4 regions of the Acidiphilium cryptum JF-5 genome follow, and region 4 is predicted to be linked to each of the others. Evidence: predicted binding sites of a transcription regulator. Region 4 holds the regulator's gene; each other region holds the start of a gene.

The links. The regulator LexA, encoded in region 4, represses DNA repair genes until DNA is damaged. The targets are predictions, from matches to a motif close to TGTTCTANNTANGTTC.
Region 1: a site for LexA is predicted at 1,729-1,744, ahead of recA (recombinase RecA). Genes of this name have one in related genera too.
Region 2: a site for LexA is predicted at 2,423-2,438, ahead of uvrA (excinuclease ABC subunit UvrA). Genes of this name have one in related genera too.
Region 3: a site for LexA is predicted at 2,818-2,833, ahead of ACRY_RS18435 (ImuA family protein). Genes of this name have one in related genera too.

The regions. Positions count from the first base shown of each region.
Region 1 covers NC_009484.1:1,146,044-1,151,238, forward strand. The annotation lists gene ACRY_RS07615 (acyl-CoA dehydrogenase family protein) at 1-654, shown strand, start outside; gene ACRY_RS07620 (aldose epimerase family protein) at 669-1,694, shown strand; gene recA (recombinase RecA) at 1,851-2,882, shown strand; gene ACRY_RS07630 (hypothetical protein) at 3,537-3,902, opposite strand; gene ACRY_RS07635 (hypothetical protein) at 4,355-4,903, shown strand; gene alaS (alanine--tRNA ligase) at 5,036-5,195, shown strand, end outside.
Region 2 covers NC_009484.1:2,247,955-2,253,149, forward strand. The annotation lists gene uvrA (excinuclease ABC subunit UvrA) at 1-2,417, opposite strand, end outside; gene ACRY_RS12725 (hydantoinase/oxoprolinase family protein) at 2,546-2,779, shown strand; gene holA (DNA polymerase III subunit delta) at 2,783-3,787, opposite strand; gene lptE (LPS assembly lipoprotein LptE) at 3,792-4,310, opposite strand; gene leuS (leucine--tRNA ligase) at 4,294-5,195, opposite strand, start outside.
Region 3 covers NC_009468.1:3,192-8,386, reverse strand. The annotation lists gene ACRY_RS18440 (SOS response-associated peptidase) at 1-444, opposite strand, end outside; gene ACRY_RS00865 (ATP-dependent helicase) at 437-2,533, opposite strand; gene ACRY_RS18435 (ImuA family protein) at 2,883-3,662, shown strand; gene ACRY_RS00855 (Y-family DNA polymerase) at 3,637-5,100, shown strand; gene ACRY_RS00850 (error-prone DNA polymerase) at 5,097-5,195, shown strand, end outside.
Region 4 covers NC_009484.1:3,147,624-3,152,818, reverse strand. The annotation lists gene gyrB (DNA topoisomerase (ATP-hydrolyzing) subunit B) at 1-1,024, opposite strand, end outside; RNA gene rnpB (RNase P RNA component class A) at 1,132-1,523, opposite strand; gene ACRY_RS16935 (N-acetylmuramoyl-L-alanine amidase) at 1,556-2,218, opposite strand; gene ACRY_RS16930 (TerB family tellurite resistance protein) at 2,215-2,985, opposite strand; gene lexA (transcriptional repressor LexA) at 3,039-3,734, opposite strand; gene ACRY_RS16920 (NADH:flavin oxidoreductase/NADH oxidase) at 3,884-4,966, opposite strand; gene pdxY (pyridoxal kinase) at 5,030-5,195, shown strand, end outside.

The sequences.
Region 1 (5,195 bases), 1.4 Mb from region 4:
CCGCTGATGCGCGCCGTCCTCGCCGACATGGCGCTGGAGGCCGAGGCGGCGCTCTGGCTCGCCCTGCGCGCCGCCGCCGCGACCGATGCCGCCGCCCATAACCCGGCCGAAGCCGCCCTCGCCCGGATCATCGTCCCGGTCGCGAAATACTGGACCTGCAAGCGCGCCCCCGCCCTGCTCGCCGAGGCGCTGGAATGCCACGGCGGCAACGGCTTCGTCGAGGAACACCCGATCGCCCGGCTCTACCGCGAGGCCCCGCTGAACGGCGTCTGGGAAGGGGCGGGCAACGTCATCTGCCTCGACGTGCTGCGCGCGCTGACCCGCACGCCCGAGGCCGCCGCCGCCCTCGCCGCCGAACTCGCCCCCGCCCGCGGCGCGGACACCGCGCTCGATGCGCTGATCGCCGGCGTCGAGGCGATGCTCGAACGCCCCGAATCGGCCGAGCCCGTCGCCCGCCGCCTCGTCGAGCATCTCGCCCTCGCCCTCTCGGCCGCGCTGCTGCTCCGCCACGCCCCCGCCGCCGTCGCCGAGCGCTTCATCGCCGCGCGCATCGTCCACCCCGCGCTGGCCTTCGGCGCCGCCGGCGCCACCGGCGGCGACGCCGATCTCCTCGCCCGCGCCGCCGTCATCCCGGACGCCTGCCCAAACGCCTGAAGGACCGACCGCCCATGCCCGAACCCGTCATCGCCCCCTACGGCACCACGCGCGCCGGCGCGAAGGTGCGGCGGATCACCCTCGCGAACGCGGCCGGCATGTCGGTCAGCCTGCTCGACTATGGCGGCATCGTCGACGAACTCCTCGCCCCCGACCGCCGCGGCCGCCTCGCCAATGTTGTGCTGAGCTGCCCCACCCTCGCCGACTACGAGACGAAAAGCCCCTATTTCGGCGCGCTCGTCGGCCGCTACGCCAACCGCATCGCCGGCGCCGCCTTCACCCTCGACGGCGTCCGCCACACCCTGCCGGCCAACGAGGGCGCCAACACCCTGCATGGCGGCCCGGCCGACGGCCCCGCGCCCAATTTCAGCCACCGCGTGTGGGACATCGTCGCCGCCACCGGCAGCGCCCTCACCCTCCGCCTGCACAGTCCGGACGGCGAGAACGGCTTCCCCGGCGACCTCACCGTCTACGTCACCTACACGCTGACGCCGGACAACACGCTCCGCCTCGACTATGCCGCCCGCGTCGCCGGCCGCGCCACGGTGCTCAACCTGACCAACCACGCCTATTTCAACCTCGCCGGCGGCGGCACGGCGCTCGACCACGAAATCGCCGTCGCCGCCGCGCGCTACCTCCCGCCCGATGCGGCGAACATCCCGACCGGCGCCATCGCCCCCGTCGCCGGCACCTGGCTCGACCTCACCTGCCAGCAGCGAATCGGCCCCGCCCGCGCCGGCCTCGACCACTGCTTCGTGCTCGACAAGCCCGAGGGCGTCATCGGCCCCGCCGCCCTCCTGCGCGACCCCGCCTCCGGCCGCGTCCTCGCCGTCGAGACCACCGAGCCCGCCGTGCAGGTCTACGCCGCCGGCAAGCTCGACCTGCCGCCCTACGGCCCCGGCGACGGAATCGCCCTCGAAACCCAGCATTTCCCCGATTCGCCGAACCGCCCCGCCTTTCCCTCCACCAGGCTCGACCCCGGCGAGGCCTTCCGCTCCAGCACCGTCTGGCGCTTCACCACCGACCAGACGAGAACATGACGAGAACAAATGGTTAATAAATTCTTACCAAACGTGTTGCCGATATGTTCTCTTCATGCAAAACTCATCCTCGACGGGCAACCCGGCGCCCGCTAGACTAATTTCGCGCTCCGGTTGCATCACGCCGGCCCGCCCAACACGCTTCAGGAGTTACCGATGGAAAAGAACAAGGCACTCGACGCCGCCCTGGCCCAGATCGAGCGCGCCTTCGGCAAGGGCTCGATCATGCGCATGGGCTCGCGCAGCGAATCCGAGGCGATCGACGTCATTTCCACCGGCTCGCTCGGGCTCGACCTCGCCCTCGGCATCGGCGGCCTGCCCCGCGGCCGCGTGATCGAGATCTACGGCCCCGAATCCTCGGGCAAGACCACCCTCGCCCTGCACGCCGTGGCCGAGGCGCAGAAGCGCGGCGGCACCTGCGCCTTCGTCGACGCCGAGCACGCGCTCGACCCGATCTACGCCCGCAAGCTCGGCGTCGATGTCGACAACCTGCTGATCTCCCAGCCCGACACCGGCGAACAGGCGCTCGAAATCGCCGACACCCTGGTCCGCTCCGGCGCGATCGACGTCCTCGTGGTCGACTCCGTCGCCGCCCTCGTCCCCCGCGCCGAGCTCGAGGGCGAGATGGGCGACAGCCATGTCGGCCTGCACGCCCGCCTGATGAGCCAGGCGCTGCGCAAGCTCACCGGCTCGATCTCGCGCTCGAAAACCCTGGTGATCTTCCTCAACCAGATCCGCCTCAAGATCGGCGTCATGTTCGGCAACCCCGAAACCACCACCGGCGGCAACGCGCTGAAATTCTACGCCTCCATCCGCATGGACATCCGCCGCATCGGCTCGATCAAGGACCGCGAGGAAGTCACCGGCAACCAGACCCGCGTGAAGGTGGTCAAGAACAAGCTCGCCCCGCCCTTCCGCCAGGTCGAGTTCGACATCATGTACGGCGAGGGCATCTCCAAGGTCGGCGAACTGCTCGATCTCGGGGTAAAGGCCGGCATCGTCGAGAAATCCGGCGCCTGGTTCTCCTGCGACAGCCAGCGCATCGGCCAGGGCCGCGAGAACGCGAAACAGTTCCTCCGCGACAACCCCGACGTCGCCGCCTCCATCGAACAACGCATCCGCGCCCAGGCCAACCTCGTCGAAGCCGCCATGATCACCGACGAAACCGAAACCGAAGCCGCCGACTGATTTGCTCCTGCCCCGGCGGCGCCCCAGCGCCGCCGTCTCTTCTTCGATTGACCCCATCGGTATGACGGCTATGGGGGGGGGGGGCGAGGAAAGCCGCCGTACAGAACGGACCGACTGCGCGGCGGCTGTGCGCCCATCCGGGGCACTCCGCTTTGTTGGCCACGCCCGGGGAAGCCGACATTGCGGAAGCAGACCGCCCGAGCAAGATCGGGGGATAGCTGCCTGTCTGCTTAGGAACGAGCTGGCTGGTAAGGCAGACCCATAGCCAAAGCTTGGAGTGTCGCACAAATCCTAAGTTGCGCGACAAATACAAGACATCCTCTAGCAGCGGGCCTACGCCACGGCGCGGTGCTCATCGTGAAAAAACAAAGAGTTACGGTTGCTGTTAACAGGACCATGACACCGCTCCAACAGCACCCGGCTCCAGACTTTCCACGACAATCGCCCGCCTCTCGGCCATCGGCCATCGGCCATCGTTGCCGCAATCTAACTCAATTCTTCCTTCATCATGCCGATCAAAATTGGCGACGTCGCAAATCTCTGGGTCATGCCCAGAAATTCCTCGCTACCCACGACAAAATCACCACACTGTTCCGCCCAAAACGCCGCCACCTCTCCGTCCGATCATTCTGCTACGCCAAAACCCAATGAACTTCAGTCCAGCGAAATCTTATTCGCTTTGCCGACAGTGTTCCAACTACTGTCCTTCCATTGAAGTTCATAGGTCTGGGCGCCGATGTGGTACCCAATGCCGATGATCTTCGCGACGTTACCAGGTCGTGCGATGTAGAATAATGTCACTCCCGAGCCAGCCCCTGCGCCCATTGAGACATGACGCATCGGTTGACCGTCAAAGGAGTACCGGACGTTGCCTCCGCCCGGTCCGCCCATGTCTGACATCACGCCCGATACGCAGGTTTTCATGTTGTTCCTGATGTTGTTGCCGCGGCCATCCTTAGCGATCAGCCAGGCTACAGCTTGATCCTGGGTCATGTTGCCGAAGGTCGGCTTGCCACCCACTTTTCCAGTTTCCCCGACAATAAACATTTTGTATGGCCCCTTATTCAAAACACTATGTTAGCTGGGATATTGGCCGAATTCAACTGTCAATCTATGGCATCCTTTTAGTCAGCCCGCGCCAAAGACGGGTGATTTGTGCTGATCAAAATATGACACTTGGTACCCGCTAAGCTATGGCCGATCTCGACGACTTCTCCCCCCCCCCATATACGGTTACTGGCTGCCGCATAACTTGTAAATTATACGACAATCGTCCTTCTTTGCAGGTATATGACGTTCTCATGTCGCATATTTTTGTCGCTTGATACGATCTCTTGCGACAGAAATGCGCGACGGTCAGCAATGACGGCTATTGAGCTCTGTTGAAGTCAGGGCGTGCGTCTGGCTTGGGTCACCCCCACCGCCGCAAAAATCCTTGCCCACCCCCGCCCGTCCGTGTTCCTGTTCCGTTCATGGACCTCGCCGCCCGCTTCCGCGCCATCATCGACGGTTTCTGCCAGGCCGTCGCCGTGCGCGGGGCGGCGCGAAATCTGGCGCCTGACACGCGCGCCCTTTTGCTCCTCCTCTGGACCCGCCTGCGCCGCGCCGCCGCCCGCTTCGCCATCCTCGCCGCCGGTGCGCCGCCGCCCCGGCCGCGCGCGCCGAAATCCCGTCCCGCCCGCCCCCGCGCGCCCGACCTGCCCCGCCGCCGCGGCTGGGTTCTTGCTCCCATCCCCGAGGCCGCCGGCATCGCCGGTCGCCTCCGCGCCCTGCTGGAGGATCCGGCGACCATCGCCCTGATCGGGACCGACCCGCGCTTCGGCCGCATCCTCCGCCCGCTCTGCCGCACCCTCGGCCTGCGCCCGCCGCCCTGCCTGCGCCGCGCCCCGCCCGCGCCGAAACCGCGCCCCCCGCGCCGCCCCCGCGTTCGGCCCCCGTTGGCCCCGGCAAACGACCCGCCCAACCGCCTCGAACGCGCCACCCCGCTCTGGCTCGCCCGCGCCCCGCCCGCCCGTGCCTGACCCCGCCGCGCCCCCCCGCCCGCCATCGCCCGATGCGCGGATGCCTGCCCCTGCCCGCCGCTCGGATGACATTGCCGCAACCCTGCGGTATGGCTCTGCGCACAACACGTTTCAGGGATCACGGGCCTTTTCATGACCTCCAGCAACGACATCCGCGCCACCTTCCTCGACTTCTTCGCCCGCAACGGCCACGAGGTGGTGCCCTCCGCACCCCTGGTACCGCGCAACGACCCGACGCTGATGTTCGTCAATGCCGGCATGGTGCCGTTCAAGAACGTCTTCACCGGCCACG
Region 2 (5,195 bases), 900 kb from region 4:
GGTTGGGCGGAGAAATAGCCCATCGCCTCGTCGACATTCATGTCCAGCACATCGGCGATGGATTTCTCCCGGAAGCGGATTTCCAGCGTTTCGCGGTTGTAACGTTTTCCCTTGCAGGTGTCGCAGGTGACGAAGACGTCGGGCAGGAAGTGCATCTCGATCTTCAGCACCCCGTCGCCCTGGCAGGCCTCGCAGCGCCCGCCCTTGACGTTGAAGGAGAAGCGGCCGGACTTGTAGCCGCGCGCGCGGCTTTCCGGCAGTTCGGCGAACCAGTCGCGGATCGGGGCGAACAGGTCGGTATAGGTCGCGGGGTTGGAGCGCGGGGTGCGGCCGATCGGCGACTGGTCGATCTCGATGATCTTGTCGAGCAGGTCGAGCCCGTCGAGCCGCTCGAACGGCGCGGGCACCTGCCCCGAGCCCATCAGCCGGCGGGAGACCGCCTTGTAGAGCGTGTCGATCACCAGGGTGGACTTGCCGCCGCCGGAGACGCCGGTGATGGCGGTGAACACGCCGAGGGGGAATTCGCCGGTGACGGTCTTGAGATTGTTGCCGCGGGCGCCGACGAGTTTCAGCATCCGCGCGGGATCGACCGGCCTTCGCCGTTCCGGAACCGCAATGGAACGTCGCCCGGAGAGATAGTCGCCGGTGAGCGAGCGCGGATTGGCGGCGATGTCCGCGACGGTGCCCTCGGCGACCAGCTCGCCGCCATGCACGCCGGCGCGCGGGCCGATATCGATCACGTGGTCGGCGCTGCGGATCGCATCCTCGTCATGCTCGACGACCAGCACCGTGTTGCCGAGATCGCGCAGCCGGCGCAGCGTGCCCAATAACCGTTCGTTATCACGTTGATGCAGGCCGATCGAGGGTTCGTCGAGAACGTAGAGCACGCCCGTCAGGCCGGAGCCGATCTGGCTGGCGAGGCGGATGCGCTGGCTTTCCCCGCCCGACAGCGTGGCCGAGCTGCGGGCGAGCGAGAGATAGTCGAGCCCGACATCGACGAGGAATTGCAGCCGCTCGTTGATCTCGCGGAGGATGCGGCGGGCGATGTCCTGGCGCTGCGGGGTCAGCGTGTCGAGCACGGTGGCGAACCAGTCGCGCGCCTCGCGGATCGAAAGATCCGAGGCCTCGGCGATGTTTTTCCCGGCAACCCGGACGGCCAGCGCCTCGTCGCGCAGGCGCGCGCCCTGGCAGCGCCGGCAGGGCTGCTCGGCCTGGTAGCGCGCCAGTTCCTCGCGCACCCACACGCTGTCGGTCTCGCGCATCCGGCGTTCGAGATTGCGCACCACCCCCTCGAACGGGCGGGTGACGGTATAGGCGCGCACGCCGTCCTTGTAGGAAAAGTCGATCTCCGTCTTGCCGGCGCCGAACAGGATCGCCTCGCGAACCGTCTCGGGCAGGTCTTCCCAGGGCGTGGTCAGCTTCACCCGGAAATGCTTCGCGAGGCAGGCCAGCGTCTGGTCGTAATAGGGCGACTGCGCGTTGGCCCAGGGGGCGATGGCCTGGTCGGCGAGCGAGCGGCGCTCGTCGGGCACGATCAGCGCGGGGTCGAACACGGTCTCGGTGCCGAGCCCGGCGCATTCGGGGCAGGCGCCGTGCGGCGAGTTGAAGCTGAACAGGCGCGGCTCGATCTCCTCGATCGTGAAGCCGGAGACCGGGCAGGCGAAGCGGGCGGAAAACACCGTGCGCTCCCCTGTGTCGGCATTCTCGGCATAGGCGATGCCATCCGAGAGGGCGAGCGCGGTTTCGAAGGAATCGGCAAGCCGCTGTTCCGCGCCCTCGCGCACGACGATGCGGTCCACCACCGCCTCGATCTCGTGCTTGATCTTCTTGTTGAGCGCCGGCACCTCGGCAATCTCGTAGAGCTTGCCGTCCACCTTCACGCGGGTGAAGCCGCGGCGCTGCAATTCGGCGAGTTCCTTGCGGTATTCGCCCTTGCGGTCGCGCACCACCGGGGCGAGCAGCAGCAGCCGGGTGCCGGGCGCCATCGCCATCACCCGGTCGACCATCTGGCTCACCGTCTGCGCCTCGATCGGCAGGCCGGTCGCCGGCGAATAGGGCACTCCGGCGCGGGCCCAGAGCAGGCGCATGTAGTCGTGGATTTCGGTGACGGTGCCAACCGTGGAGCGCGGGTTGCGCGAGGTCGTCTTCTGCTCGATCGAGATCGCCGGCGAGAGGCCCTCGATACTGTCCACATCCGGCTTGCCCATCAGTTCGAGGAACTGCCGCGCATAGGCGGACAGGCTCTCGACATAGCGGCGCTGCCCCTCGGCATAGATCGTGTCGAAGGCGAGCGAGGACTTGCCGGAGCCGGACAGCCCGGTGATCACGGTGAGCTGGTCGCGCGGGATGCGGACGTCGATGTTCTTCAGATTGTGCTCACGCGCGCCGCGCACGGTGATGTAGCCCGACCCTGCCATAGCCATGTTCCCGAAATGTCCCCGCGACGATATGGCCCCGTCCGCGCATGCTGGAAAGGGGGTGGAGGCAGATGCGCGCCCGGCGGACGCATGATGGACAGGCGCGCGCAACGTCAAGAGGCGGGTTCATGGGCGGGCCGTGGCAGTTCTGGATCGATCGCGGTGGCACCTTCACCGGCATCGTCGGCTACGACATGGGCGGAACCTCGACCGATGTCGCGCTCTGCGACGGCGCCTATGCCCGTTCCTCCGAGACCGAGATCGCCGGCGTGGGGCTGCGGTGCCGATGCTCGCGACCAGGCCGAACTCGCGGCCGGCGACGCGATCGTATCGAAACGCCGGGCGGCGGCTACGGCGCCTGAACCTCAGGCGCGGGCGGCGCGCTGCGCGAGCCCCAGCAGCATCTGCCGCACGATCGCCTCGGGCACCGCCCCGGTGCGCTTGCAGTCCGCCTCGGCGCGCAGGCCCCGTTCGATCGCCGCCATGATCGCCGGCTCCCGCCAGCGCGCCACCGCCTTCATCACGACCGGCTGGCGCTTGAAGAACACCGGCGGCCGGCGCGCCGCAACGGCATCGCGCGGGCTCGCGCCGCCGGCGACCGCGTCGGCCATCAGCCGCAACCCGGCGAGTTCGCCGAGCAGCACGCGGATCACCGCGACCGGCGCGGCGCCTTCCTCCAGCGCCAGCCCGATCGCGTGGTCCGCCGCCTTCACGTCGCCGGCCAGGGCAGCATCGATCGCATCCTGCATCGAGGCCGAGCCCTGATCATCGAGCACCGCCTCGACCGCCTCGATATCCACCGCGCCGTTCGGCCCGGCATAGAGGGCGAGCCGTTCCGCCGCGTCGCGCAGCGCCCCCGTCTCGCCGCCGAGCCGGCTCGCGGCGAGGGCGAGCGCCTCGCGGCCGATGCCCACGCCGGCCGCCCGCAGCGCCGCCTCGAGCGCCGGGCCGCGGGCCGCGCCATCCGGCAGGTAGCAGGCGATGGCCGCCGCCTCCGCGTGCTTTTCCGCCAGGGCGCGGAGTTTCGACCGCCCCGGCAGATCACCGCCGATGGCGACGATGAGGGCATCGCCCTTCCCCTCCAGCGCGGCCTCGACGGGTGCCACCTGCCGGTCGCCGGCATCGCGCAGCAGCACCACCCGGCGGCCGCCGCCGAAGGCCTGCGCCCCGGCTTCCTCGGGCAGGCGCTCGGCGGTGTCGGCATCGAGTTCGGTGAGCCGGAACGGATCGTCGAGCGATCCCGCGACCAGCTTCGCCAGCCGGCGCGCCCGTTCGGCAACCAGCGAGGTGTCGGGTCCGTAGACAAGAACGAACCGCGCGCGGCCCGGATCGGCGAGGAATGTCTCGACGTGGCGGGCGTCGATCTTCACCGGCTTACCCCCGGTCGGGGTGATTGCGGAAATAGACCGCGAGCTGCTGCGTGATCTGCCGGGCGAGCCGCTTCGCGAAGCGATGGCGCAGCACGCCCTGATCCAGGGTGCCCGCGAAGTTCTGGTTGTCGATGTTGTCGATCGCATCCATCGCCTGCGTCGAGCCGCGGGCGATGATCCGGCTCCGGTCGCCCTCGGGCGTCAGCGTCCATTGCGCGGTGGCGATGTAGCGGTTTCGGGTGTTCGAGCTGTCCGGCTGCACGCCCACGATCTGCACGTTCCAGCCATAGTCGACCGCGAGATGGTAGCGATAGAAGGACGGCGCGCCGGCGCGCTGCAACTCGGCTTCGAGCGCCTGGCGCAGCAACTGCCCCTGCCGGTCCGGCAGCAGGCCGACATCGATCTCGTCGAGCTGCGAGACGACGGCGGTTCCCGCCTGGCCGCCGCCATAAAGCGGGCGGAACCCGCACCCCGCGAGCGCGAGCAGGCCCGCGAGGGGCAGGATCTTAAGGACGGACGACAAAGTTCACGATCCGGTCGGGAACGTGGATGCGCTTGACGATCGTCGCCCCTTCCAGAAGTTGCGCGATGCGCGGCTCGGCCATCGCCGCCGCGATGGCGGTTTCGGCGTCCGCCCCCGGCGGCAGCTCGATCGTGCCGCGCAGCTTGCCCATGATCTGCACCGCAAGCGTCACCGAATCGCGCTTGAGCAGCTCCGGCTCGGCGACCGGCCAGGGCTGGTTGACGACCAGCCCGGCCTCCGGCGAGACCTGCGCGTTCGCCTCTTCCGCGACATGCGGGATGATCGGCGCGGCGAGGCGGATCAGCGCCGACATCGCCTCCCGCCGCGCCGCCGGCAGCCCCGGCGCATCCCGTCCCTCGGTCTCGGCGATGGCGTTCGCCAGCTCGTAGAGCCGGGCGATGGCGACGTTGAAGGCGAAACCGTCGATCGCCTCGGTCACCGCGGCGATGGTGCGATGCGTCGCCTGCCGCAGCTTGCGGGCCTCGCCCTCGGCGCGTTCCAGCGCCACGTCGTCGGCCCGGTCGGCGGCGACGCTGCGGGCGAGACGATACAGCCGCTGGACATAGCGGAACGCGCCCTGCGCCCCCGCCTCGGTCCATTCCACGTCGCGCTCGGGCGGATTGTCCGACAGCACGAACCACCGCGCGGTGTCGGCGCCGAAGCGGGCGATGACGGCCGAGGGATCGACCGTGTTGCGCTTCGATTTCGACATCTTCTCGATCGGCCCGACGATCACCTTGCGGCCATCCAGCGTCGTCGCGTGATCGGCGTGGCGGATCACCTCCTCGGGGTAGAGCCACTTGCCGTCCTCGGTGCGGTAGCTCTCATGCGTGAGCATGCCCTGGGTGAACAGGCCGGCGAAGGGCTCGGCGACGCCGACCTGGC
Region 3 (5,195 bases), on a different replicon from region 4:
CCGAAGCTCACCCTCAATCGGGTTTGCCTTCGTGCCTCGTTTGCCGTGCCAAACCGTCCAGAGACCGGCAAACGCGAAGAGCGGCCGGCTCTGGTCGAGAGCGAACCAGACCGGGGTTTTCTTCGGCTTGGTGTCCGCCCATTCGCTGAACGACGTGGCAGGCACGAGGCACCGGTTCTGCGGTGGGAGCCAGCGCCGCCAATGCGGGCTGGTGGTATTGCGGATATTGGTCACCGGCGCGCCGCCCAATTGCGATGGACCTGGCATGCCCCACCGCATCATCGTCAGCTCGCGCTCGCCGTCGGGTGCATTGCGAACCACTGGGGCCAGCGCATCGGGGAAGATAGCAGGAAGGGACGGCAGATTGCCTGTCGTATCGAGCATGGCCCGGGTCAATTCGCGGATTGCCTGCTGCCCTTTCGTGACACTGGAGAGGTTACACATTTTGCGCGCCCGAGCGCCACATGCCGCGTATCCGCGCGCTGAGATCAATGCGTGGCACCGGGCCGATTGATTTGGCGTTGGTGGGGCCAGCGACTGCAGGCGGCCAGTTCGTCATGTCGAACAGATGGACGATGGCATTCGGTATGAACCGTGTGCGCGCGGCGTAGACGTGCCGATCACCATAGGCGGCCTGACCATGCACGAAGAACCGCTGCGGGATCATCAGGTGAAGATCATCCTTGGCCCGCGTCATCGCGACGTAGAGCAGGCGGCGTTCCTCCTCGATTTCTTGCGATTGCCCGGTGCCCAGATCGGAGGGCATGCAGCCGTCCACGACGTTCAGGACGAAGACCGACTGGAATTCCTGGCCCTTGGCGGAATGGATAGTCGAGAGATTGAGGTAGTCCTCGTCGAGGAGCGGTACCCCGGCCTGATCGCTGGTGGCGTCCGGTGGATCGAGCGTCAGTTCGGTCAGGAAGCGTTCACGTGAAGGATAGCCACTGGCGATCTGCTCGAGTTGGATCAGGTCGGCGAGCCGGACGCTAGCATCGTCGTGCATGCGGTCCAGATGCGGCTCGTACCAGCGGCGGATCAACTCAAGTTCGCCGGGCCAGATGGCGGAGCGTGACCGCAGAGTCCGGATGGTTTCGATAAAATGCGTCCAATCGCTGCGGGCACGCGGCGGTGTCGGCGCATCGCCGAGGGCACCGATCGGATCGGCGGCGCCTTGCATGTGATCCATCACTTTTGCGGCTGAGGTCGGACCCACACCAGGCAGTAATTGCATCACCCGGAAGCCCGCGACGCGGTCGCGCGGGTTCTCGGCCCAGCGCAGGACGGCGATGACATCCTTGATATGCGCGGAATCCAGAAATTTCAGTCCACCGAATTTGACGAAGGGGATGTTTCGCCGGGTCAGTTCGACCTCGAGGGCGCCGCTGTGATGCGATGTGCGGAACAGAACGGCCTGCTGTTTGAGCGTCATGCCGGCCTCGCGGTTCTCGAGCACGCGCTCGACGATGAACCGTGCCTGGTCGGCGTCGTCGCGGACATGGACAAGCTGCGGTAGCGTTTCAGTCGTGCGATTGCTCCAAAGGTTTTTCGTGAACCTCTCCTTGGCAAGGCCGATAACCCCGTTTGCCGCGGCAAGGATCGCGGTGGTGGACCGGTAATTCTGTTCCAGCGTGATGATATCAGCCGCCGGGCTGAACGCTCCAGGAAAATCGAGAATGTTGCGCACGGTGGCACCACGGAACGCGTAGATCGATTGTGCGTCGTCGCCTACCACAGTCAGACCGCGACCGCCGGGTTTCAGCGCGAGCAGAATGGAAGATTGCAGCCTGTTGGTGTCCTGATACTCGTCGACCAGGACGTGATCGAAACGCCCGCCGATATCTTCGGCTAAAGCTGGTTCGCTGACCATCTGCGCCCAGTAGAGCAACAGGTCATCGTAATCGAGCACGTTCTGCCGCTGTTTCGCTTCGACGTAAGCACCGAACAGATGTTGCAGTTCGGCCTCCCATGACGAACACCATGGAAAAGTCGTGGGCAGAATATCATCGAGGGACAATTCGGTGTTCACGCAGCGGGAATAGATCGAAAGGCATGTGCTTTTGGTCGGGAACCGTCGTTCAGTCGTCGAGAAACCCAGTTCGTGCCGGACAAGGTTCATCAGATCGGCGGAATCTTCCCGGTCATGGATCGTGAATGCCGGATCCAATCCGATCTGTTCGGCATAGTCCCGCAGCAGCCGAGCCCCGATGCCGTGGAAGGTGCCCGCCCAGGTTAGAGCATCGGTCATTGCCCCTGTCTTCCCGCCCATAGCCTGAACCGAGATGCGTTCAGCGCGGCGGATCATCTCGGCAGCGGCTCGGCGTGAGAAACTCATCAACAGGATGCGGCGAGGATCGACGCCGTTGACGATCAGATGGGCTACCCGATGAGCCAGCGTGCTGGTCTTGCCGGATCCTGCCCCGGCGATCACCAGCAGCGGCGCGCCGATATGCGTTGTCGTGGCGGAATCGATGCCGTGGACGACCGCGCTTCGTTGCTCGACGTTGAGTTTGTCCAGATAGGTCGCGGTGGTCACTTTCGGTCCCTTCACCGTGTTGGAACCGACTATCCGATTTTCCTGTTTTGTTCGCAACTGTTAACCCGTAGACCGGATTGCCCAAGGAGCATGGGCGGGCGCACACCGTTGGTCTCACAAAAAATTTGATAGGTCGGCTCAGTACAGGCGCGCGGCCATTGAACGGTTCATTGTCAGCGAGATGCACGCGCGATCTCATTGTATGACTCGGGGCGCTCCCGCCCGGCATCCTGCATCATAGCGCTGGCGCCCGTTTTCCTGGGTTGACTCTCAGCGAACGATAAGAACAAATAGCGAACATAATCATCTCCCTGAAAGGCTGATCCAGGAAGTGCAACCGACGCCCGCCATGAATGCGTTACGAGAGAAAATCCGGCGGATCGAAGCCGGCAAGAAGCGCACGGCGGCTATTCTGCCGTTCGGGGTGGATGAACTCGACGCGCGGCTGCCCGGTGGCGGGCTAGCCTCGGGGGCACTGCATGAGGTCGCGGGCGGCGGCAACGGGGCGATCGATGGCGCGGCGGCAGCGTTGTTTGCAGCCGGAATCATGGCGAGGACCAGAGGACCGGTGTTGTGGTGCCTGACGCGCCCGGATCTGTTCGCACCCGCCATCGCCCAGGCCGGTCTGTCGGCCGACCGGGTGATCTATGTCGAGGCAGGCGATGAAACATCGGTGCTGACCTGTTTCGAGGAGGGTTTGCGCCATGGTGGGCTGGGCGGCGTGGTCGCTGAGCTTGGCCGGCTTTCGATGACCCATTCACGGCGATTGCAATTGGCTGCGGAAAGTTCCGGCACACCGGGGATCGCGCTGCGACGCTGGCGACGCCAGGCCGATGCCAGTGATTTCGGGCAACCGACCGCCGCAACCACGCGATGGCGGGTGAGCGTCCTGCCCTCGGCGCCGCTACCGGTGCCGGGGATCGGGCGGGCGCGCTGGCATGTCGAGTTGATCCGGTGCCGGGCCGGCGAGAGTGCCGATTTTGAAGTGGAGGCATGCGATGCCCAGGGTCGTCTCGCTGTTTCTGCCGAACTGGCCGATCGATCGATACAATCGGGACCGGCGCGCCTCGGCTCAGCGGCCTGGGCAGCCGGTGTCGGGGCTCGTGGATACCGCACCACCGTCACCTGAGACACCACTGATCCTCGCCGATCGGGACGGCAATCGACGGATCGTTTTCGCAGCCAATGGTGTGGCGCAAGATCTTGGCCTGCGGATCGGCATGGCGGTGGCCCAGGCGCAGGCCCTGATTCCCGGCTTGACGATCAGGGACGCGGAACCGCTGGCGGATGTGGCAGGGCTCGAGCGCCTGGCGCTATGGGCGCTGCACCGCTACGCGCCGATTGTTGCGGCCGATCCGCCGGACGGGCTGGTCATCGATGCGACTGGGGCGGCCCACCTGCGGGGTGGCGAGGCACAGATGCTGCGGGACATGATCGCCCGCTTGGCCGCTGCCGGAGTGACCGCTCGCGCTGCGATGGCGGATAGCTGGGGGGCGGCGCATGCGCTGGCGCGGTTTCTCGCGAACCCGGTGTTCGTCGCGCTGGCAGACCAGTCGCGCGACATCCTGCTCACACTACCAATTGCCGCCTTGCGCTTGCCGACGGAGATGATCACCGGTTTGCGCCGGCTGGGGTTTGAACGGATCGGCGATCTGGCCGATCAACCGCGCGCACCGCTCGCCCTGCGGTTCGGTCCGCAACTGCACCGCAGGCTGGATCAGGCGTTGGGCACTTTGGCCGAGGCGATTGAAGCGGCGCGGTCACCGGATCTGATTGAGGTGCGACAAAATTTCGCCGAACCGATCGGTGCCGCGGAGACCATCGCCCGCTATACCGGGATTCTGGTCACCGAACTTTGCACCATGCTTGAGGCCAAAGGGCTCGGCGCGCGACAACTCGATCTTGTGTTTCATCGGGTCGATGCGCACTCCGAGGCGATCCGCGTCGGCACCGCTTTGCCGGCGCGAAACGCCAAACGCTTGACCCGACTGCTATGCGACAAAATCGAGACGATCGATCCCGGCTTTGGTATCGAGATCATGGCGCTCTGCGCCGCACGGTCCGAACCGTTCGGGCCGAAGCAGTTGACATCGCTGCTCGCGGATGAACCGGAGACCGACATCTCGGATCTGATCGATACCATCGCCAATCGGGTCGGCGGCGACCGGCTGTATCGGTTTGCGCCGGTGGCGAGCGATGTGCCTGAACGATCCTTGAGCCGGATCGCGGCGACCGCGCCGCCGACCAAAATGAACTGGCCGGATCATTGGCCCCGGCCGACGCGCCTGCTGCCAAACCCCGAACCGATCGAGACCGTTGCATTGCTTCCCGACCATCCGCCGGTCAACTTCACGTGGCGCGGCATCCGCCGGCGCGTCAAACGCGCGGACGGACCTGAGCGGGTATTTGGCGAATGGTGGAAACGCGACGCCGAGTTGATCGCAGTGCGGGATTATTTCCGGATCGAGGATGACGCCGGCGAGCGATTCTGGGTGTTCCGGGCGGGGGATGGCGAGGATAACGCCACCGGCTCGCATCGCTGGTTCCTGCACGGGATATTCGGATGAGCACCGATACCGCCTATGTCGAGCTGCACTGCACCTCGCATTTCAGTTTTCTGCGTGGTGCCAGCTCCTGCGACGAGTTATTCGCCCAAGCGGCC
Region 4 (5,195 bases):
CCGTCAGCCCCTCGCGCATGTCCTCGCCGGAGAGCGAGAGGCTGTCCTTCTTGCCGAGGCTCTCCGCGTATTTGGAAACCACGCGCGTCAGCGCCGAGCGGAAGCCGGCAAGGTGGGTGCCGCCGTCGCGCTGGACGATGTTGTTGGTGAAGCAGAGCATCGTCTCGTGATAGGTGTCGTTCCAGGCGAGCGCGAACTCGACCTTGATGCCGCCGGGCGCATCGTCCTTGAACGCGGTAACCGGCGGCGAGAACAGCTGTGTCTTCGCGCGGTCGAGCCAGGAGACGAATTCGACGAGGCCGCCCTCGTACCGGAAATGCGCCTCCTGAACGGCGCTGTGCCGCTCGTCGCGCAGGTTGATCGTCAGGCCGGAATTGAGGAAGGCAAGTTCCCGCAGCCGCCGCTCGTAGATCGCGAAATCGAACTCGGTGCGGGTGAAGGTCGCGGCCGAGGGCCTGAACGTGACCGAGGTGCCGGTGCCGTGCTCCGACGCGCCGACCACCGCGAGCGGCGCCACCGTGTCGCCGTTCTCGAAGCGGATGAGGTGCTCCTTGCCGTCCCGCCAGATGCGCACCTCCATCCATTCCGACAGCGCGTTCACCACCGCCGCGCCAACGCCGTGCAGCCCGCCGGACACCTTGTAGGAATTCTGGTTGAACTTGCCGCCGGCGTGCAACCGCGTCAGCACCACCTCGGCCGCCGAAATCCCCTCTTCGGGATGAATGTCGGTCGGGATGCCGCGGCCATTGTCGGTCACCGTCATCGAGCCGTCGCCGTTGAGCACGACATCGACCCGGTCGGCAAAGCCGGCCTGCGCCTCGTCCACCGCGTTGTCGATGATCTCGAAGCCCATGTGGTGCAGGCCGGATCCGTCATCGGTGTCGCCGATATACATGCCGGGCCGCTTGCGCACCGCATCGAGGCCGCGCAGCACGCTGATCGAGGCGGCGTCATAGACGCCATCGGGCGCGGCGGCCGGGTCTTCGGAAGCGGGTACGGCGGTCGAATCGGCGGTGCTGGTCATGCCGGTCAAGCACTCCATTGGGCGGGAAATCTGACCTCACTCATAGCAGAGCCGGCCCCGATTGCCTAATCACGCGCGGGCATGGCCGGGCGGCGCGCGGGGGCAAAAATGCCAGACGGTCTGTAAGCCGGGTTCTGTCCACACCCTCGCGGATGCTGGACGGCCATTCATCTGGGACACGCATCGCTGCGTGCCTCGCGCGACCAACCCGGGCGACGAGGCGGAATCCCTCCGCGGCCATGATCGCTCATGCCGCCGGTCGCCCCTATTCGGTCTTGCTCCCGGTGGGGTTTTCCCTGCCGCCCCCGTTGCCGGCGGCGCGGTGCGCTCTTACCGCACCTTTTCACCCTTGCCGGCAGGCCGAGGCGTACCGGCGGTATGTTTTCTGTGGCACTTTCCCTGGGGTCGCCCCCGCCGGCCGTTAGCCGGCACCGTCATTCCATGGAGCCCGGACTTTCCTCCGCGCCGCGAGCGGCACGGCGGCCGTCCAACCGTCTGGCCCGCGCTTCTTGGGCGATCGCCGGCGCCCGGTCAATGGGCGCCGAACAGGGCGCGGATCGCCGCGGCGCGGGCGCGCGTGCCGGCATCCGCCACACCATCGACCCGTTCGGGCCGGAACCGCCGCTGGAACGCGGCCACGACCGCGGCGCGGTCGAGCGCCACGTCATAGCCGATCGCGGCGAGATCGGCGGCGAGATCGTCGCCCGCGGCACCCGCCGCCGCCGACCACAGGCCGATCCCCGCGGCGGCGAGTTGCGGCCAGGGAAACAGCTCGCCAGGGTCCTGCTTGCGGTCCGGCGCGATGTCCGAATGGCCGACCACGTTCCGCGGCGGGATCGGATGGCGGCCGAGAATGCCAAGGCAAAGCTCGATGACCGCCGCGACCTGTTGCGGCGGGAACGGGACATAACCCCATTCATGGCCGGGATTGACGATCTCGATGCCGATCGACCGGTCGTTCAGCCCGCGCGCGCCGCGCCAGAAGCTGATCCCGGCATGCCAGGCGCGGTCCCGCTCGGGGACCAGCGCGTGAAGGCCGCCCGCCTCGTCGACGACATAGTGCGCCGAAACCTTCGCCGCCGGGTCGCAGAGCCGTTCGATCGCGGCCGCCGCGCTGCGCATGCCGGTATAGTGGAGCACCAGGTGATCGACCGGCATTCCCGCCGGCCGCGCGTCCCGGTTGGGCGAGATCACGCGCCGCGCTCGCGCTTGATGGCGTCCCAGGCGGCGTTGATCCGGGCGACGCGTTCGGTCGCGCGGGCGATGAACTCCGCCGGCACGCCGCGCGCGGCAAGCTGGTCCGGATGGTTCTCGCGCATCAGGGCCTTCCAGTGGGCGCGGATCGCCTCGGTGCTGGATGTGCGGGCGATGCCCAGCACCTGATACGGATCCTCACCGAGATTGCCGCCCGAAGGGTTCGCCGCCCGGGCGCGGGCCGCCTCGCCCAGGCCGAACAGCGCGCCGATCCGCGCCAGCATGTCGGCTTCGCGCGCGTTCACCGGCCCGTCCGCCCGGGCGATGGCGAACAGAGCGCCGAGCACTTGCTCGAGGGCAAGGCGGTTGTCGGCGAAGCTCTCGCCGAGCTGGCGCGCATAGGGCTCGAAGCCGGACGCATCCTCGCGCGCCTGGTCGAACAGGTGCCCGATCGTCGGGATCGCCGCATCCTCGATGCGGAACTGCCGTTTGAACGCGTCGATCTCGGCGCGGACCACCGGCCCGTCGCATTTCGCGAGCTTGGCGGCGAGAACGGTGGCGCCGATGGCGAACACCTGTTCGCGCCGGCCGAGCAGGGCGGCAAAGCGGGCGGAGTCGAGCGGCAGGGCGCGGCCGAGCCGGGCGCCGAGCGAGCCGAGATCGCCGGTATCGGCGGCATGGCCCAGCGCTGCGCCGGCCACGGCGCCGAACGGCCCGCCGACGGCGAACCCCGCGACGCCGCCGATGATCTTCCCCCACACGCTCATGCGCGCAATATCGGCCCGGTTGGCCGGCGGGTCAAAGGGGGGGTGGAGCCGGCTCAGTAGCGCCGGAACAGCGCGACCAGCCGCCCCTGGACCTTCACCCGCTCGGCCGGGAAGATGCGGATCTCGTAGCGCGGGTTGGCCGGCTCCAGCGCCGTCGAGTTGCCGCGCCGGCGCAGCCGCTTGAGCGTCACCTCGACATCGTCGATCAGCGCCACGACGATCTGCCCCGTCTCGGCGGTCTCGCCCCGGCGGATGATGGCGGTGTCGCCATCGAGGATCCCGGCATCAACCATCGAATCGCCGGCCACCTCGAGCGCGTAGTGCTCGCCCGGACCCACGAGCGAGGCGGGAATCTCGATTTCGGCCTGGTGCTCGCGCAGCGCCTCGATCGGCTGGCCGGCGGCGATCCGCCCGTAGAGCGGCAGGGTGATGGCCGCCGCCGGATCGGCCGCGCGCGCGCCCTGCAGGCGGGCGGTGAAATCGCCCCGGATCACATTGGGCGCGAAGCCCGTATCCGGCCGGTCCGCCGCGGCATCCGAGGGCAGGCGCAGCACTTCCAGCGCCCGCGCGCGGTGTTTGTGCCGGCGCAGGAACCCGCGTTCCTCCAGCGCGCCGATCAGCCGGTGAATGCCCGATTTCGACTTGAGGTCGAGCGCCTCCTTCATCTCCTCGAAACTCGGGGAGCAGCCCGTCCGGCGCAGATGCTGATCGATATAGACCAGCAGTTCGTGTTGCTTGCGGGTGAGCATCGGGCATTCTCCGGCTTCTTGCCCCGAATGCGCCGCAATGGCCGGGGCCGACAGGACGCTTTTGGGAACAAAACGCTAACATCTGTTCTTAAAGGGCCGATTCGCGCCGCGTCAAGACCTTCGTGACGCTGGCGCGACCCGGCCGAAGGTCAGACGAGAGCCCGCTGATATTGCGGCACGAGATCAACCGGCAGGCCGAAATGCTGCGCCGCGCGGATCGGCCATGCCGGGTCGGCCAGCAGGGCACGGGCGAGGAAGACGAGATCCGCCCGCTCGTTGGCGACGATCTCGGCCGCAAGCTCGGGCTCGCGGATCATGCCGACCGCGCCGGTCGCGATCCCGGCCTCGCGGCGGATGCGCTCGGCGAACGGCACCTGGTAGCCGGGGTGGATCGAGGGAATCCTCTGCTGCGGCGAAATTCCGCCGGTCGAACTGTCGATCAGGTCGACATCGCCGCGGGCGGCGAGCCAGCGGCACAGCGTCACCGCCTGGTCGGCGTCGAAACCGCCCTCGATCCAGTCGGTGCAGGACAGGCGCACGAAGAAGGGCAGGTCGTCCGGCCATTCCGCCCGCATCGCGTCGATCGCCTCCATCACGATCCGCGCGCGGTTGGCGAGATCGCCGCCATAGGCGTCGGTGCGATGGTTGCTGACCGGCGAGAGGAACTGGTGCAGCAGATAGCCATGCGCCGCGTGAAGCTCGACGATGCGGAACCCGGCGCGGCGGGCGCGGGCCGTGGTCGCGGCGAAATCGCCCACGATGGCGGCGATCTCGCCGGCGGTGAGTTCGTGCGGAGCGGGGCGATCAGGCGCGAAGGGCAGCGGACTCGGCGCCACCGGCAGCCAGCCATCCGCCGCATCGGGCGCCACGAACCCGTCGCCCTTCCAGGGCTGGGTCTGGCTTGCCTTGCGGCCGGCATGGGCGATCTGGATCGCCGGCACCGCGCCGCCGTATTCGATCAGCGCGACGAGGCGCTTCATGAAAGCCTCGTGCCCGTCATTCCAGAGGCCGAGGCAATGGGCGGTGATCCGCGCCGCGGGCGAGACATGCGTCGCCTCGGTGAAGACGATGCCGGCGCCGCCCATCGCCTTGGCGCCGAGATTCTGGATGTGCCAGTCCTGCCCGAGGCCGTCGATCGCGCTGTACTGGCACATCGGCGAGACAACGATGCGGTTGCGCGCCTCGACGCTGCGGAAGCTGACCGGCTGAAAAAGCTTGGGAATGCGCGCCACGGCAAGACCTTTCGACAATGAATGAAGACGTTTGCCCGGTGAGATGGCGCAGGGAAGGCGGGCATGCAACCGCCGGCCCTTGCCAGGCCGCGCGCCCTGCCGCCAAACCGGGCCATGGCGATTCTCTCGATCCAGTCACAGGTGCTCAACGGCGCGGTCGGCAATGCCGGCGCGGCCTTCATCCTGGCGCGGCATGGCCACGAGGTCTGGCCGCTGCCGACGGTCCTGC